3 linked regions of the Pedobacter ginsengisoli genome follow. The protein of the gene in region 3 interacts with the protein of the main gene of each other region in a pairwise test. Links are inferred from orthologs where the notes say so. Each region holds a gene or a part of one and is shown on either strand. Other genes may lie near its edges.

Evidence for each region.
Region 1: the proteins of CPT03_RS08820 (region 3) and dnaE interact in binary tests that used the Escherichia coli proteins (3 or more experiments, as listed by UniProt). The link is inferred for Pedobacter ginsengisoli from one-to-one orthologs.
Region 2: the proteins of CPT03_RS08820 (region 3) and CPT03_RS20205 interact in binary tests that used the Escherichia coli proteins (3 or more experiments, as listed by UniProt). The link is inferred for Pedobacter ginsengisoli from one-to-one orthologs.

What each region holds. Positions count from the first base shown.
Region 1 is NZ_CP024091.1:5,245,792-5,252,591, reverse strand. Bases 1,796-6,789 are described here. They hold dnaE (DNA polymerase III subunit alpha), read right to left. Parts: upstream 6,424-6,789; coding sequence 1,996-6,423; downstream 1,796-1,995. Other genes in these bases: CPT03_RS22265 (lipocalin family protein), read right to left, coding at 6,518-6,789; trxA (thioredoxin), read right to left, coding at 1,796-1,846. Outside these bases: CPT03_RS22285 (aspartate aminotransferase family protein), read left to right, coding at 1-478; CPT03_RS22280 (DUF58 domain-containing protein), read right to left, coding at 543-1,463; more of trxA, read right to left, coding at 1,529-1,795; more of CPT03_RS22265, read right to left, coding at 6,790-6,800. UniProt on the Escherichia coli protein: DNA polymerase III is a complex, multichain enzyme responsible for most of the replicative synthesis in bacteria. This DNA polymerase also exhibits 3' to 5' exonuclease activity. The alpha chain is the DNA polymerase catalytic subunit.
Region 2 is NZ_CP024091.1:4,817,191-4,821,866, reverse strand. The notes cover bases 1,796-4,665. They hold CPT03_RS20205 (cbb3-type cytochrome c oxidase subunit I), read right to left. Parts: upstream 4,241-4,665; coding sequence 2,351-4,240; downstream 1,796-2,350. Other genes in these bases: CPT03_RS20200 (cytochrome c oxidase subunit II), read right to left, coding at 4,261-4,665; CPT03_RS20210 (COX15/CtaA family protein), read right to left, coding at 1,796-2,158. Outside these bases: CPT03_RS20220 (heme-copper oxidase subunit III), read right to left, coding at 1-305; cyoE (heme o synthase), read right to left, coding at 312-1,190; more of CPT03_RS20210, read right to left, coding at 1,202-1,795; more of CPT03_RS20200, read right to left, coding at 4,666-4,676. UniProt on the Escherichia coli protein: Cytochrome bo(3) ubiquinol oxidase is the terminal enzyme in the aerobic respiratory chain of E.coli that predominates when cells are grown at high aeration.
Region 3 is NZ_CP024091.1:2,135,939-2,141,837, reverse strand. Bases 1,979-4,757 are described here. They hold CPT03_RS08820 (methionine aminotransferase), read right to left. Parts: upstream 4,052-4,757; coding sequence 2,906-4,051; downstream 1,979-2,905. Other genes in these bases: CPT03_RS08815 (queuosine precursor transporter), read left to right, coding at 4,119-4,757; CPT03_RS08825 (nitrilase family protein), read right to left, coding at 2,078-2,881; CPT03_RS08830 (N(4)-(beta-N-acetylglucosaminyl)-L-asparaginase), read right to left, coding at 1,979-2,061. In the rest of the region: lepA (translation elongation factor 4), read right to left, coding at 1-249; CPT03_RS08835 (copper homeostasis protein CutC), read right to left, coding at 283-1,023; more of CPT03_RS08830, read right to left, coding at 1,027-1,978; more of CPT03_RS08815, read left to right, coding at 4,758-4,889; CPT03_RS08810 (GreA/GreB family elongation factor), read right to left, coding at 4,894-5,271; CPT03_RS08805 (RES family NAD+ phosphorylase), read right to left, coding at 5,848-5,899. UniProt on the Escherichia coli protein: Shows aminotransferase activity with methionine and histidine as substrates, and to a lesser extent also with phenylalanine.

The DNA of each region.
Region 1 (6,800 bases), 3.1 Mb from region 3 along the record:
AGTGCTTGATGAAATACAATGCGGTTTTGGACGTACAGGAAAACTATTTGGATTTGAGCATTTCAACATTGTACCTGATATTCTTTTACTGGCTAAAGGTATTGGTGGTGGTATGCCTATCGGTGCTTTTGTAAGCTCAAATGAAATCATGATGTCATTAGCAACCAATCCTATACTGGGTCATATCACAACTTTTGGTGGTCATCCCGTTAGTTGCGCTGCAGGCCTGGCAACATTACAAACAATTGTTCAGGAAAACATTGTTAACGGTGTAACCGAAAAAGGGGAACTCTTCAAAAAATTACTGGTACACCCTGCAATAAAGGAAGTACGCGGTAAAGGATTAATGATTGCCATTGAGTTTGAAAACTTTGAAACAAATAAAAAGATAATTGATGCATGCATTGCGGATGGCATAATAAGCGACTGGTTTTTACATTGCAGTAATTCTATGCGCATAGCCCCCCACTTATTATAACTAACGAGGAGATTGAATGGGCCTGTAAGGTGATTTTGAAAAATGTAGCACTGATAACAAAAGCTTAACTCATTTTCTGCCGCTTAATCAAATAAGCTTGTAAAACAGGATAAAATCCCGCAGAAATATCTGCATCAATCATATCGATCTTATATTGTGTGCATTTTAATTGAATAGACTGTCGGTAAGTATTCATTTTTGACAGGTACGCTTCTTTTACTTTAGATGTATGTGCCTTTAATGTTGCTCCGGTTTCCATATCTATAAACTCATACGGACGGTTTTCAAAGCCGAAATCAACCTCTTTTGATTTATCGGTAACATTAAAAATAATTACTTCGTGCTTGTTAAACTTTAAATGCTGCAATGCAGAGAACAAAGCATCTGTTTCATTTTCATCTTGCATGGTATTTAGCATATCGCTAAAAACAACTACCAATGACCTTTTATGAATCAGCTCAGCTATTTGATGTAATGCCTGCTCAACATTTGTTTTTACATCCATCTTTTGAGATTTCAATATCCTTTCCAGATGAGTAAATAAGTATTTCTGATGCGTTGTGGTAGATTTTGCCGGAGTATTTAACAACAAATGATCAGTAAAAAGACTAAGACCAAAGGCGTCACGCTGCCGCTTTAATAAATAAATTAGTGCTGCTGTTGCCTGTATGGAAAAATTTAGCTTGTTGTATTCATTTACCGGGAAATACATAGATGATGAAACATCTATGATAAACTGACAGCGGAGATTAGTTTCCTCTTCGTATCTTTTACTAAACAGTTTATCTGTTCTGGCAAACAGTTTCCAGTCTATATTTTTAACACTATCACCTACGTTATAAAGCCGATGCTCTGCGAATTCAACAGAAAAGCCATGAAAAGGGCTCTTATGAAGACCTGTAATAAAGCCTTCAACCACCTGCCTGGCCAGAAGTTCTAAATTACTGTTAAAATGTAAGATTTGTTCATCAAACGGCGACTGCATAGCGTAAATATAAAAAAAGCGTTCATAAGATATGAACGCTTTTTAAACTTATGTATATTAAATTACTACAATTGTTTATCTAATTTCTGTGCTAATACAGATTTTGGAACTGCACCAACTTGCTTATCAACAACCTGTCCGTCTTTAAAATACAACAATGCAGGAATGTTGCGGATTCCGAATTGAGTTGAAATTTGAGGGTTGTTGTCTACATTCACTTTACCCACTATTGCTTTTCCTTCGTACTCTTTTGAGATCTCATCTACAGATGGTCCCACCATACGACATGGACCACACCATTCTGCCCAAAAATCAACCAAAACGGGTTTATCTGATTTTAACACAACTTCCTCGAAGTTTGCATCTGTAATTTCCAAAGCCATAATTTTTATTTTTTTTATTTAATTTCTATTAAAATCAACTGTTTAAAGCCTCTGTTATAAACTCTGTGAAGATAACCATATTAGGCTTTTGTTGTTGCAAATATATAATCAATTGTAGTGCCATCTACTTTAGTAATGCCAAAATGACATTAGTTCAACTTAGGGTGAACATCCAAACTATATAATTGTTCTAAAAAATGATTACTAGGGTTAATTTTAACTGTTTTAGAGGGCATTTTTATATTTACATTCTGTTCCCTGTCGTAAATTTCAAAAAGTAGCTGGCAATTTTGCTGGTCAGTGTTTGCCTTATTGTCCTCTAATATTGCATTAATCTGAGTCATAAAATTATCGTCTATACGCTCAAGTGGCACCTGAATGGTAACAGACTTGGCCAGCTTATCCCTTAATTCCGAAAGCAGGTTAATTGAAGTGATCTTAAACTCCCAATCACCTTCTTTTCTGAACCTTTCTCCTACTCTCCCACGAATTTGCAGAAAATAACCATCAGTAAGAAACTGCTTAAATTTAATAAAATCATCTCCAAACAAAGCAAGCTCACAACTATCATCATAATCTTCAAAAACCATGGTTCCAAAAGGTTTTCCTGTTTTCGTCATCCTTTGCGATGCAACCACAACTAAACCACCAACAACCAATTCTCTGTTTTTTATTCCTTCAAACTCAGCAAGTACCTCTTCATTAGTATCGCCCGTTCTAATTTTATTAACTACCGAAAGGTGTTTAACCTTTTGTTGGCAAAACTCTTTTAATTCCAGCTTGTAATTATCAAGAGGGTGGCCACTCAGAAAAATCCCAATGGCATCCTTTTCAAATTTTAAACGATCAATCAACCCCCATTCCGGAGCAACCGGAAGTGATGGCTCCGAAATCATATCGGCAACTGAACCTCCAAATAATGATGACTGAGATGAGGATTCGTTGTTCTGAAAATCGTTGGCAAATTTAATAAGCTTCTCAATTCCATTCATCTTCTCGTTTAAACCAACAAAAAAGTATTGTGCCCTATGGTAGCTAAAACCATCAAATGCCCCACTATAAACAAAACTTTCATATGCTTTTTTATTTACAGTACGTGTATTAGATCTTTTAGCAAAATCCTGAACATCAGCATACATTCCGTTCTCATTACGTTCTTCAATGATACTTTCAACAGCCTTTTCGCCAACACCCTTAATACCCGATAAACCAAAACGAATTTCGCCATGAGGGTTTACAGAAAACTTGATGTCTGATTCGTTAACATCCGGACCAAGTACCTGAACCCCCATCTGTTTACACTCCTCCATAAAAAAGGCAACCTGTTTTATGTCACTCATGTTGTTTGATAGCACGGCCGCCATATATTCGGCCGGATAATGTGCCTTTAAATAAGCAGTCTGGTAAGCAATCCAGGCATAGCAGGTAGAGTGCGATTTATTGAAGGCATAAGATGCAAATGCCTCCCAGTCTTTCCAGATTTTTTCAAGAGTAGCAGCATCATGTCCTTTCTCTGCAGCCTGGGCTACAAATTTAGGCTTCATCTTATCCAATACATCCTTTTGCTTTTTACCCATTGCTTTACGCAATACGTCGGCCTCACCTTTGGTAAAGCCTGCAAGCTTTTGCGATAAAAGCATCACCTGTTCCTGATATACAGTAATCCCGTAGGTTTCCTTTAAATACTCCTCACATGCATCCAAATCATACTGAATCTCCTCTTCCCCATTTTTTCGACGCACAAAACTTGGAATATACTCTAGTGGACCGGGGCGATAAAGCGCGTTCATGGCAATTAAGTCACCAAAAACCGTTGGCTTTAGCTCCTTCATGTATTTTTGCATCCCGTTACTCTCGTACTGGAAAATACCGATAGTTTCACCTCTCTGGAAAAGCTCATAAGTCTTTTCATCATCAATTGGAAAATTATCCGGATCCAGATCTATCCCATGACCAAGTTTTACCAGCTTTACCGTATCCTTAATAAGGGTTAGTGTTTTTAACCCCAAAAAATCCATTTTTAACAAGCCCGCACTTTCTACAACAGAGTTATCGAACTGGGTAACATATAAATCAGAATCCTTGGCTGTAGATACCGGAACAAAATTCGTAATATCATCAGGCGTAATAATTACCCCACAAGCATGGATACCAGTGTTACGTAATGAACCTTCCAGAATCTGTGCCTGTAATATGGTATCAGCACTTAAATTCTTTGCCTCTGCTAATACTTTTAATTCTAAAACCTTCTCATACTCATCAGCCCTTAACGCCCCTTTTAAGGTTTTTTCATCAAGATTAAATATCTTGGCCAGCTTCATGTTAGGAATAAGCTTGGCTATTTTATCAGCTTCAAAAAGTGGTAAATCCAATACCCTGGCAGTATCTCTTATGGACGACTTTGCCGCCATTGTACCATAAGTGATGATCTGTGCCACCTGGTTTGAACCGTATTTTTTTATTACATAGTCCATTACCCTGCCGCGTCCCTCATCATCAAAGTCGATATCAATATCGGGCATGGATACACGATCTGGATTCAGGAAACGCTCAAAAAGCAGATCGTATTTAATTGGATCTATATTGGTAATCCATAAGCAATATGCAACAACCGACCCCGCAGCTGAACCACGGCCAGGCCCTACTGAAACATCAAGGTTCCTGGCTTCGGCAATAAAATCCTGTACAATAAGAAAATACCCCGGATAACCCGTTTTTTCAATAGTCTGCAACTCAAAATCAAGTCGCTCAGTAATTTCAGGCGTAAGCTCTCCGTAACGTTTTTTAGCCCCTTCGTAAGTAAGATGGCGCAGGAATTTATTTTCCCCACGTTTTCCACCATCCTCTTCATCCTCTGCCACTAAAAACTCTTCCGGGATATCGAACTTAGGTAAAAGCACCTCTCGCGCCAGTTTGTAGATTTCAATTTTATCTACAATAGATTGTATATTTAAAATTGCCTCCGGCAGATCAGCAAAAAGTGCCTTCATCTCATCCGAAGATTTAAAATAATACTCCTGGTTAGGCAAACCATAACGGAAGCCACGGCCACGGCCTATTTGTGTTGCTTGTTTCTCACCATCCTTTACACAAAGCAAAATATCATGCGCATTGGCATCCTTTTTACCTATGTAATAAGTGTTATTGGTAGCAACCATTTTCACGTTGTGTTTACGTGCTAGCGAGACAAGAGAAACATTTACAATGTTCTCATCATCTTGATTATGGCGCATCAGCTCGATATAAAAATCGTCGCCAAATTGCTCTTTCCACCATAGCAAAGCCTCTTCTGCCTGGCGCTCTCCAATATTCAGCAATTTGCTCGAAATCTCTCCATACAAATTACCAGACAACACAATGATATCTTCTTTATACTGCTCAATAACAGCCCTGTCTATCCTTGGGACATAGTAAAATCCTTTGGTATAAGCAATGGACGACATTTTTGCCAAATTATGGTAGCCGTTTTTATTTTTAGCAAGCAATACAATCTGGTAACCATCATCTTTACGCTTTTTGTCTTCATGGTTTTCGCATACAAAAAACTCACAGCCAACAATCGGTTTCAAAATTACCTCAGATGCCTCTTCTCCCTTTTCCAGAGCAGCAGCGTTTTTAGCTTCCGCGGCCTTGTTATGATTAAGCACCTGGCTTACAAAATGAAAGGCCCCCATCATATTTGCATGATCAGTCATTGCCACAGCAGGCATTTTCTCGGCCGCAGCAGCCTTTATAAGCGCGGGGATATTAATAGTAGATTGTAGAACAGAAAACTGCGTATGGTTATGCAAATGCGCAAATGAGGCATTTTTAAGTTCTTCCTTATTACCGGCAAGCTCTTGTTTAGAAGGCCCACCACTAGTTTTTTGTAATCTTTTTCTGATATCATCAGAAGCTGATTTAAGGTTTATATGTGTTAAACCAATCCGGTTAATTACTCCCGGGTTCTTTTCTTTAAAAAGACGTAAATAATTTTGATCGGCCTGCAACTGTTCCGGTTTAAAAGCATCTACTTTCAATAGCTGAAAAAAACAGCGTGTAGTTGCCTCAACATCGGCGGTAGCATTATGCGCTTCCGAAAATGGCTCACCAAAAAGGTATTCGTGTAATTCTGTTAAATTAGGCAACTTAAACCTGCCCCCCCTACCACCGGGTAGGCGTAAAAGCTCGGCTGTTGTTTCTGTACAGGTATCAAGAACGGGCATTTGCGCCATGGGGCTTTCAACCCCCATTCTATGAAACTCGCAGCCCATAATATTAACGTCGAAACCTATATTCTGACCAACAATAAATTTAGCTTTTGAAAGTGCTATATTAAATTTCTCTAAAACTTCTTGTAGCTCAATCCCTTGCTCCTGAGCAAGCTCAGTTGATATACCGTGTATCCGCTCAGCATCATAAGGGATGTTAAATCCATTAGGATTTACAAGATAATCCTGGTTTTCGATAAGATTGCCAAACTCATCATGAAGTTGCCATGCAATTTGGATACACCTTGGCCAGTTATCTGTATCAGTAATAGGGGCATTCCAATTGCGCGGTAAACCTGTAGTTTCGGTGTCAAAAATCAAATACATAGTGCAATTAAATTACTCGTTTCGGAAATCAAGAATGGAAGTCCAAAAATACGTATTTTTTGCCTGTGATATAAGTGGTTTATAAATTTAAAGATCAGGCCAGGGCTGTCTCAGCAGAAGGAAGAATGTGATGTTCCTGAGACACAAGCTTTGACGTATCGTAACCGCGTTTTTTGCATCTTTCAATAATTTCTGCAAGCAGGCTATCAGCCATGCCAGGCTTACGCGACAAAATAGAAAGATGCCTGTGCTTAGGATGCCCAACTACCGCATACGAATAATCGTCGGCCAGTTCAACAACCCAGTAATAAACTTTAAAAGGCCATACATACTGCGCTTTTAAAATAGCATTATTACTCCCTCTGGTTACAAAAAGT
Region 2 (4,676 bases), 2.7 Mb from region 3 along the record:
CCAAGAGCGATAGTAAACCACAGGAACAGTCTTTGCTTTTGAATCTGACCGTTTCTTAATGCTCTCGACGCCAGAAATAAGCATATACTACTGCCTATTAATGCAGCCGTACTATACATGAAAATATCAGGTAGTACCAAGCCATGTCCTTTGCCTTTAGAGGCAGCAAAAACAATATAATAACTTGTCCAACCTCCAAACATAATAGTCGAGGAAACCACAAACAACCAGATAACAAACTTTTTAGGTTTAGTATCTATTGGAGCTGCAGAGTTCATATCCTCTTTATTTAATGTGTGTACCATTTTAAATTATTTAGCTATAAAATCAAAAAATAAAATCACTTGAACCAATGGAAGATAAAAGAAGGAGCAAAACATTACCTTCTTTGCACTTACCAAATCCATATTAACCCACATTTTAAATGCTAACCAAGCAAATACCAATCCCGAAATCAATGATACTCCAGCAATATAATAGCCTCCAAATCCATAGAATGTAGGCAATAAACTAACAGGAATTAATATTAAAGTACTGACAAATGTTATAAACGCACTCGTTTTATCTCTTTTGGTAGTGGGTAACAATCTAAATCCTGCCTTTTTGTAATCATCATCAAGCACCCAGGCAATAGACCAGAAATGAGGAAACTGCCATACAAACTGAACTAAAAAAAGTATTACTGCAATTTCATCTATTTTTCCATGAGCAGCCACATAACCAATGAGAGGGGGTAAAGCGCCTGGAATGGCTCCAACAAATACTGCTACTGGCGATTTACGCTTCAATGGAGTATAAGCAAATGCATACAAAAATATCGAGAAAACAGATAATAACCCTGTCTCTATATTTAACTTACCGAGCAACCATGTCCCCAGCATCCCCATTACAAGTCCAGAAACCAATCCCTGCCCCGTGGTCATATGACCCGCAGGCATCGGACGATCTTTAGTGCGAGTCATTAGCTTATCCAGATCAACCTCAATTACTTCATTGAAACAATTGGCAGCAGATGTAACCAGGAAACCTCCAGCTATTAAAATAAGCCATTTCATCCAGTCAATGCCTGGAATCACTCCATTAATTTCTACCTTAGATCCAATTAAAAAAGTAACAGACGCAGAAAATACAACCAGAAATGTAAGTCTGAATTTAATGAGCTTAGAAAAATCTGTTAAAAACTGTTTCAAATTATATATTATTAATGCTCTTGATTGTAAGTATCAGTTTTGTAAACCAGCAAGTACAAATAGTATTGCAGACTAAATAGTAAAGTTGAAAATAAAATATGTAGGGCCTGAGCGTAAGGTGGTAATGCAAAGTTCGACAATATTAATCCCGTTACAATCTGAATAATTAATACAACAGCAATAGAATTAGCAACCATCAATGCAGTGGCTTTGCCGTTGAATCTGTCTTTAACAATCTTATATATAAAAATATTCAAAATAAGCACAATTATGGCCGAATCCCTGTGATAAGAAAAGATCTTTCCAACCTTAATTAACCAGCTTTCACGATCAGTATACATTAATGCTTTTGAAACTGCGTCAACCGCCTCTCTTACTTCAGTACCCAATACAATCTGCAATACACTTACTACTATAGCTAAAAAGATTAAAATCTTCAACCATAAAACCTTAGCCATAACTATAGTTGCTGCTTTATGCATTTGTTGGGCATAATTATAGGTATAAACCAATATTGCCAAAATTACTAAAGCCAATAACATGTGAACTGTAACAATCCATGGCACCAGATTAGTTGAAACCACTATAGATCCCAACCACGCCTGAAAAGCAACCACTATAAGATTAAGCCAACTTAATACAACTATGCGCTTTGCAGTTTTGCGATAAGTAAAAGAATAAACAACCAAGCCAACCAATAAAAAACCAGTTGTAGCTCCCATTAACCGATTTAAATATTCGGTCCAGGTTTTAGCTACATTAAAAGTTTCAGGTTGTAAAATAGATTCATCGTGTCTTATACTATCTGCAAGATGCCCCTTACCCAACTTATCAAGCGTTTTAGCAAAACGTTCATTCTTTACTACACGTTCAGCTACATACTTTTCTTTGTAATCACCCGGCAATTGTTCGGCCGAGGTTGGAGGTATATATTGATCAAAACACTTAGGCCAATCCGGACAGCCCATACCAGAACCTGTACTACGTACTATCCCCCTGCCAAAATCAGCAATAAGGTTACAACTATCGTTATAAGGTTTAGCCTGATAAATCTCTTCTCAGATTTAGGAACCATGGTGTGTATTAGATTTAAAAAAAATGAGGTATCTGTTGTAAGTATTTACCTACTGCAGATACCTCATCATATTATAAACTATATGCTAGTCTAATTTTGTTTTGCCTGCAGCTTCTTCTTTCTCTTCCCACTCTCTCTGTATGCGTTCAGATTCCGCATTTCCTTCAAAATCATGAGGCATATTCGAACTCATAGTTTGAGAGAAAGGCACAGTTTGAGGAATAAAATCTTCTTCAGCTCCTGGCTTGCTATAGTCATACGGCCAACGATAAACAGTTGGGATCTCACCTGGCCAGTTACCATGTAAACGCTCAACCGGAGTAGTCCACTCTAGTGTATTTGCTCCCCATGGATTTCTCGATGAAACTTTACCTTTAAAGATAGAATAGAAGAAGTTAAACAAGAATGCAACTTGAGCTAATGCCGCTATAATTGCAGACCAGGTAACTAAAATATTTACCGTAACCCATTTCTGCATAAACTCAAATTCAGTAAATGCATAGTAACGTCGAGGAACTCCATCAAGTCCTAAAAAGTGTAGAGGGAAGAACACTAAATAAGCACAGATAAATGTGATCCAAAAGTGTAAATAACCAAGCTTACTACTCATTAATCTTCCAAACATTTTTGGGAAGTAGTGATAAACACCCGCAAGCATACCAAATATTGCAGCCGATCCCATTACAAGGTGGAAGTGAGCAATAACAAAGTAGGTATCATGCAAGTTAATATCTAATGATGCATTACCCAAGAATATACCAGTTAAACCACCAGAGATAAAGAATGACACCATACCTATAGCAAACAACATAGCAGGGGTAAATCTAATATTACCTCTCCATAATGTAGCTAACCAGTTAAATGTCTTAACTGCAGATGGAACAGCAATGATCAAAGTTGTAATCATAAACACACCACCTAATAATGGGTTCATACCTGTTACAAACATGTGGTGACCCCAAACGATGAATGATAATATAGTAATACCGATCAATGAATAAATCATTGCGTGGTAACCAAAAATCGGCTTTCTTGAATTTACAGACATAATCTCTGAAGACAATCCCATTGCAGGCATAATTACAATATATACCTCAGGGTGCCCCAGGAACCAGAATAAATGTTGCCATAAAATCGGTGATCCCCCTTCGTTTGGCAATACTTGAGTACCCATAACGATATCAGAAAGGTAGAAACTCGTTCCAAAACTACGGTCAAATACTAATAATACAACACCTGCAACTAACACAGGGAAAGATAGAATACCTAAAATAGCCGTTAAGAAAAACGCCCATATTGTTAATGGCATTTTCCATAAATCCATCCCTTTAGTACGCATGTTTAAAATAGTACTTACGTAGTTGATACCACCCATTAATGATGATGCCACGAATAGTACCATACTAATTAACCATAAAGTCATTCCTAATCCAGAACCACTAATTGCAGTTGGCAATGCAGACAAAGGCGGATAAACCGTCCATCCAGCACTTGCAGGACCAGTTTGTATAAAGAATGAACTCATCATGATTACACAAGCTGTAAAAAAGAACCAGTATGAAAGCATATTAAGAAATGGTGATGCCATATCTCTTGCTCCTATTTGAAGAGGTATCAATAAGTTACTAAAGGTACCACTTAAACCAGCTGTTAATACAAAGAATACCATAATGGTACCATGTATTGTAACTAAGGCTAAATAAAAGTCTGGTTTTATCCTTCCACCTTCAGCCCATTTACCTAAAAATGTCTCTAAAAGAGGGAAACTTTTATCTGGCCATGCTAATTGTATACGGAACAAAATAGATAAGCCCATTGCTATAACAGCCATGATAATACCAGTTATCAAAAACTGCTTAGCGATCATCTTGTGATCCTGACTAAAGACGTACTTTGTAAAAAAAGTCTCTTTGTGATGACCATGATCATCATGGCTATCGTGGTTATGTGTATCGTGTAATGATATAGTTGACATAATGTGCTATTCCAGTATTGTTATTTTTTTAAAGCTATTTGATTCGTTTTAACTGCAGAAGTATCTTTTGCAGCTGTGTCAACAGGCGCTGCTTCAGTAGCAGGAGCCGAAGCTACAGGCAAATTAAATTGCTTCCTTAAATCATCAGTCAGATATGTTGGTAATTCAGCAACCCACGCATCATATTCAGCTTGTGAAACAACTTTAACTTCTCTCTGCATTTTGTAGTGACCATCACCACAAATCTTATTACATAAGAACAGGTATTTAAATTTAGGATCATTTGTTTTAGCCTTCATCTCCTCTGTAGTAATTGTAGGAGTAAATTCGAAATACGAAGTCATACCCGGTACAGTGTTCAATTGAACCCTAAAGTGTGGCATGTAAAAACTATGAATTACATCCTTACTGGTAAGAATTAAACGAACAGGCTTAT
Region 3 (5,899 bases):
AAAATCCACGTGTCCGGGCGTATCAATCAGGTTAAAATTATATTCAATATCACCAACCTTATAATTCATTTGTATGGCATGACTTTTAATAGTTATGCCTCGCTCACGCTCAAGGTCCATGTTATCCAATAACTGGGCCTGCGATTCACGTTGAGTAATCGTCGCGGTGTACTCCAATAAACGGTCAGCCAAGGTGCTTTTCCCGTGGTCAATATGTGCAATTATGCAAAAATTACGTATATGCTTCATCAGTGGCGCAAAGATAAGATTTTGAGCGGATTATTATGCAGGTTTGTTAGCTAGCGAGATTAAATTTTTTACTGTCTCACTATCAGTAAGATCGTAACTAAATTCATCAGCCACACTTCCCATGCTCAATCTTGGGTTTCTAAACTGCATTTCACTCTTTACTGCATGCCTTGCAGAAGCATGAAATTCTTTGGCACCTGTTAGTTTAATAATATCGGCAATATTTGCTGCCGAAACCCCTGCACCTGGCATAATAATGATTCTTCCATCAGCCTGTTTAATTAATCTGGCAAGCATATCTGCTCCCTTAATTGCCGAGGCTTCACCGCCAGAAGTAAGAATTCGCTCACATCCAAGTTCAATAATATCCTCTAAAGCCTTTTCCATGTCATTACTCATATCAAACGCTCTGTGAAATGTTACAGGCATAGGTTTAGCTTCAGCAATAAGCTCAGCACATCTTTCCTTATCCACACTTCCATCTGCCTTTAAAATGCCAATAACAACACCGTCGCAGTTTAATGATTTACAGATTTTTATATCATCTTTCATTAAATTAAACTCCAAATCAGAGTATAAAAAATCACCGCCACGTGGCCGTATAATAGGATATACCTTTATTGACAACATCTTTTTTGCCAAAGCGATTGTTGAATAACTTGGTGTTGTACCACCTTCAGGTAAATTATCGCATAACTCAACCCTAATTGCACCACCTTCCTGAGCTGCAAGAGCAGATCTTACAGAATTGGCGCAAACCTCCATATTTACCATATGCTAATAATAACTTTTTCCAGGAATTAAAAGGTCGTTTTTCTGCTCAGTACAAACGGCATAACTAAAGCCCTGCTGAATTGCATAAGCACCATATTCTCCTTTTTTATTGATGGCAAGGAAGCCTACCTGTATATTTTTTGCAGTTTCAGGTTTCTTTTTAATGATTCTCATTACCGCTTCTTTGCAGGCATCTTCTGGTGAATAGCCCTGTCGCATTAGCTCTACAACAAGAAAACTTCCAACATTACGGATCACTTCTTCGCCAACTCCGGTAGAAGTAGCACCACCAATTTCATTGTCTACATATAAACCAGCACCAATTATAGGGCTGTCGCCTACACGTCCATGCAGTTTATAAGCCATTCCACTGGTTGTGCAAGCGCCAGAAATATTTCCTTTTGCATCAATAGCAAGCATACCTATAGTATCGTGATTGTACTGATTTCCGGGTAATTTAGTTGGAGCAGCTTTTTTATAAAGCTTGTTCTCTATGTTCATTACCGGAGCATATTTTGCCGTTTTAAGCCATTCTTTCCAAGCCTTCTCACTTTCTTTGGTAAGTAGGTTTTCTTTTTTAAAACCGTTTTCTAAAGCAAATTGAAGGGCACCATCGCCAACCAGCATTACATGCGGGGTTTTTTCCATAACCAACCTTGCAACAGATATAGGGTGCATAATATGCTCCAAACCAGCTACAGAACCACAGTTACCCATTTCGTCCATAATACAGGCATCAAGAGTAACGTGTCCGTCTCTGTCGGGCAAGCCACCATAACCTACTGATTGATTTTTTGGATCAGCTTCGGGTACATGCACACCCTGTTCAACTGCATCTAAAGCCCTGCCACCGGATGATAGAACTTTCCATGCTGCCTGATTGGCTGCAATTCCAAAATCCCAGGTAGAGATTACGATAGGTTTAACATCAACCGAGGCCGATTTAGCCGGAACTATTTCAGCTATACTACTTTTATTTACCGCAAGAAGGGAGGCCGATATTGCAGTTGTTTTTATGAATTTTCTACGATTAAACATTGTAGGGTTAAAGTAACTAAATAATTTTAAAATTATCAGCATCCCTTAAAAAAGGAAAGCTACGGCGGGTTTTAACCAATTCTTCGTAACCTATACTAAAGGTATATAAGTCTTCATCTTCGGGTTTGTAATAAACAGTTTTTCCCATCGGGTCAATACATTGCGAGTGGCCGCTGTGGTAAACTTCTTTTCCATCATGTCCAACCCTGTTTGCGCCAATCACATAACTTTGGTTTTCAATGGCACGGGCAGGAATAAGTGCATTCCAATGGCTCGATCTTTTATCAGGCCAGCTGGCAATTAATAATAATATATCATATTCGGCATTCTGGTTGCGCAACCATACAGGGAAACGAAGATCATAGCAAATTGCCAAACGTATTTTCCAGCCTTTCAGATCAACAATTACCTTGTCGCTCCCAGCTGTATAATTTTCATCTTCATCGCCTAAGCCAAAAAGGTGGCGCTTATCGTAATGGCTAAAAGTACCATCTGGCAGCATCCATATTAAACGGTTATAATATTTATTATTTTCTTTTATAATTAAACTTCCTGTTACAACACATTCATATTTTTCGGCAGTTTGGGCCATCCACTGCATTGTTTTTCCGTTCATCTCTTCGGCAAGCGCAGGAGCATTCATGCTAAAACCTGTATTAAACATCTCGGGAAGTATGATCAGATCAGTTTTTTCTTTTATCCCCATTGATAACCGGAGGGCAAGATTCTGCAAGTTTTTATCTATGTTTTCCCAAAATAGATATGCCTGATAAATTGTAATTTTGAGATTGCTAATGTTCAGGTAATTTGGTTGATCCATTATTCTAATTTAAAGGGATGTAAATTATAATTTCATTAGTCCTTCAACGGCTTTTTCCAATGTTTCGTGTTTTTTAGCAAAACAAAAACGTAATACCTTATGATCTGTTTTTTTAACATAGAAGGCTGAAACTGGTATGCTTGCTACTCCATTTTCCCTCACAAGCTGTTGTGCCATATCCGTATCTTTTTCGTCATTCAAGTGCGCATAGCTAACACATTGAAAATAAGAGCCATGACAAGGTAATAATTTAAATTTAGTTTCTCCAAGTAATGAACGGAAGAAATCCCGCTTTTCCTGGAAAAAATCAGATAAGCCTATGTATGTTTCAGGGGCTTTAAGGTAATTTGCAACACCAACCTGCATAGGCGTATTTACACTAAAAACATTGAATTGGTGTACTTTTCTAAATTCCTTTGTTAAATTTGCAGGAGCAAGGCAGTAGCCTAATTTCCAGCCGGTTGTATGCAGTAATTTACCAAAAGACGCCACAATAAAACTTCTGTCTCTTAGTTCAGGATACAGTGCAATACTATGATGTTTTTTGCCATCAAATATGATATGCTCATATACCTCATCACTTAAAATAAGTATATCAGTATTCTTTGTTAATTTAATGAGTGCTTTAATGTCCTTTTCTTTTAAAATGCTACCCGTAGGGTTTTGAGGACTATTTAAAATGATCATTTTTGTATTAGCAGTAAAGAGTTTCTTTACCATTTCCCAATCAATATCATAATCAGGCGGTGCCATCTCGTAAGGTTTTACCAGTCCGCCCAATAATTTAATTGCAGGAGCATAAGAGTCATAAGCCGGTTCAAAAATAATCACTTCATCGCCAGCGGTAATGCACGAAGATAATGCTGTAAAAATGGCCTGTGTACCACCAGCGGTAACAGTAACCTCAGTATCCGGGTTATAATCAGCATTATAAAGCGTGTTTGCTTTTTCTGCGATAAGTTCCCTTAGAGATTGTAATCCGGGCATTGGTGCATATTGATTAAAGCCCTTCTTCATTGCATCAGTTACAAAATCTATCAGTTTAGGGTCGCATTCGTAATCGGGAAATCCTTGCGATAGATTTATAGCATTGTGTTCTTCAGCTAGTTTAGACATCACTGTAAAAATAGTGGTGCCAACTGTTGGTAATTTGGAATGTATTGAGATCATGTTTAAGCGAAAATAGAAATAATATTTATCCCGTTATATCAGAATTATTTAATAATTTCAACCTGCTATGACTTTTAAAACAAAAGAGAGCAGGTTACTGCTTATTTTAGGAAGCTTCTTTGTGGCAAATGCCATACTCTCAGAGTTTATTGGGGTAAAGATATTTACAGTAGAAGGTACACTTGGTATCGAAAAGTTTAATATTAATTTACTGGGCGTACCCAATCTTTCGTATAATATGTCGGCAGGAGTTCTAACCTGGCCCATTATATTTATCATGACAGATATTATTAATGAGTATTTCGGGGTAAAGCAAGTTCGTTATTTGTCAATTTTAACAGCCATTTTAATAGCATATGCGTTTATTGTTGTGGGTGGGGCTATGCATCTGCAACCATCCGATTTTTGGGTTACCCAAAACATTAACGGCCAGCCCTTAAATATGAACAATGCCTTTGCCGGTATATTTGGGCAAGGTATGTGGATCATAGTAGGGTCTATAGTTGCTTTTCTTGTAGGGCAGATTGCTGATGTGCTTATTTTTCATAAAATTAAGAAAATTACCGGCGACAAAGCCTTGTGGTTACGTGCCACCGGTTCAACATTAGTGTCGCAATGTATTGATAGTTTTGTAGTTATCTTTATTGCCTTTTACCTTAATCCTCAGTACCACTGGAGCTGGCAAATGGTTGCAGCCATAGGTCTTGTAAATTACACCTATAAGTTTGTAGTAGCTATTTTAATGACCCCAATACTATATGTTGTTCATGGTATTATAGACAGGTTTCTTGGAAAAGATCTGGCTCATAGGATGATAACAATGGCAGGCAGAGGGTAGTTAACTACATCCTGTTTACTGATAGTATTTTAAATTCCTGTAAGCCGTCGGGCATTTCCCAGGTTATAATGTCATTTGTTCTGTAACCGAATAATGCAATTCCTATTGGTGCAAATACAGATACTTTTTGAACTTTAATGTTAGCCTCTTCTGGCATTACAAGTTTAAAGGTAAATTCCTGACCAGTTTTAGTGTTTGCTATACGAGCTTCAGATTTTAAACAAACTACATCCGAAGGAAGTTCTTCTTCTGAATATATAGTGGCTTCTTTTAATTCGTTGCTTAGCTTTTCTTTGTTGTAAGCACTCATATTTGATTTTTCTAAATGTTCTTTTAGTAATTTAAAGTCGCTTTTTGATAATGATAATGATTTAGTTTCCATGATCTTAAATGTGTTGTGAATTAATATTTGTTGTTTTTTTTTCAAAAAGTTAAATACGCAATTCAGGCTGCTGCTGAAAAGGCATTAAAATTGAAAAATGAGAAAAAGCAGATTTGTAACAGGTGCTTTTAACCCCCGCATCGAAAAAAGAAAATCGAAATGATACGGGGCTTAATTAATAAAGTCCTTGCTTGTGGTTTGAAAACTAAAACCGAAAGGATAGTTTTCTCTAAAAAACCTCTTAAAAAGCGCATACGCATGCAATTGGTGCCTGTTGTAGGCATCAATAATAGCTTTTTGTATGTTCTTTTTGTAATTCATGAATCGCTAATGTCGACACCTTTTTCCTCATTTCAAAAGAAAATCGGTTTTTACATTAAAAAATGATCCTGAATTTACTTACTACTTTGATGCAATAGGGTAAGACAGACACTTTCGGGTGCCGGGGCATTGGCAGAGCGTTAGTAGGGCTTTCGTAGGGCCTTGGTAGGGCTAAAGCCTAATCAACGCCCTATCAAGGCTTTACTAATTGACAGGCAATTTACTGTAACCATAAAGACAGCTTAGCATCAGTTATTAGCTTTTTATTCTTCTGTCAAAAACAAAAGGTTCCGATTTTAATAATTTT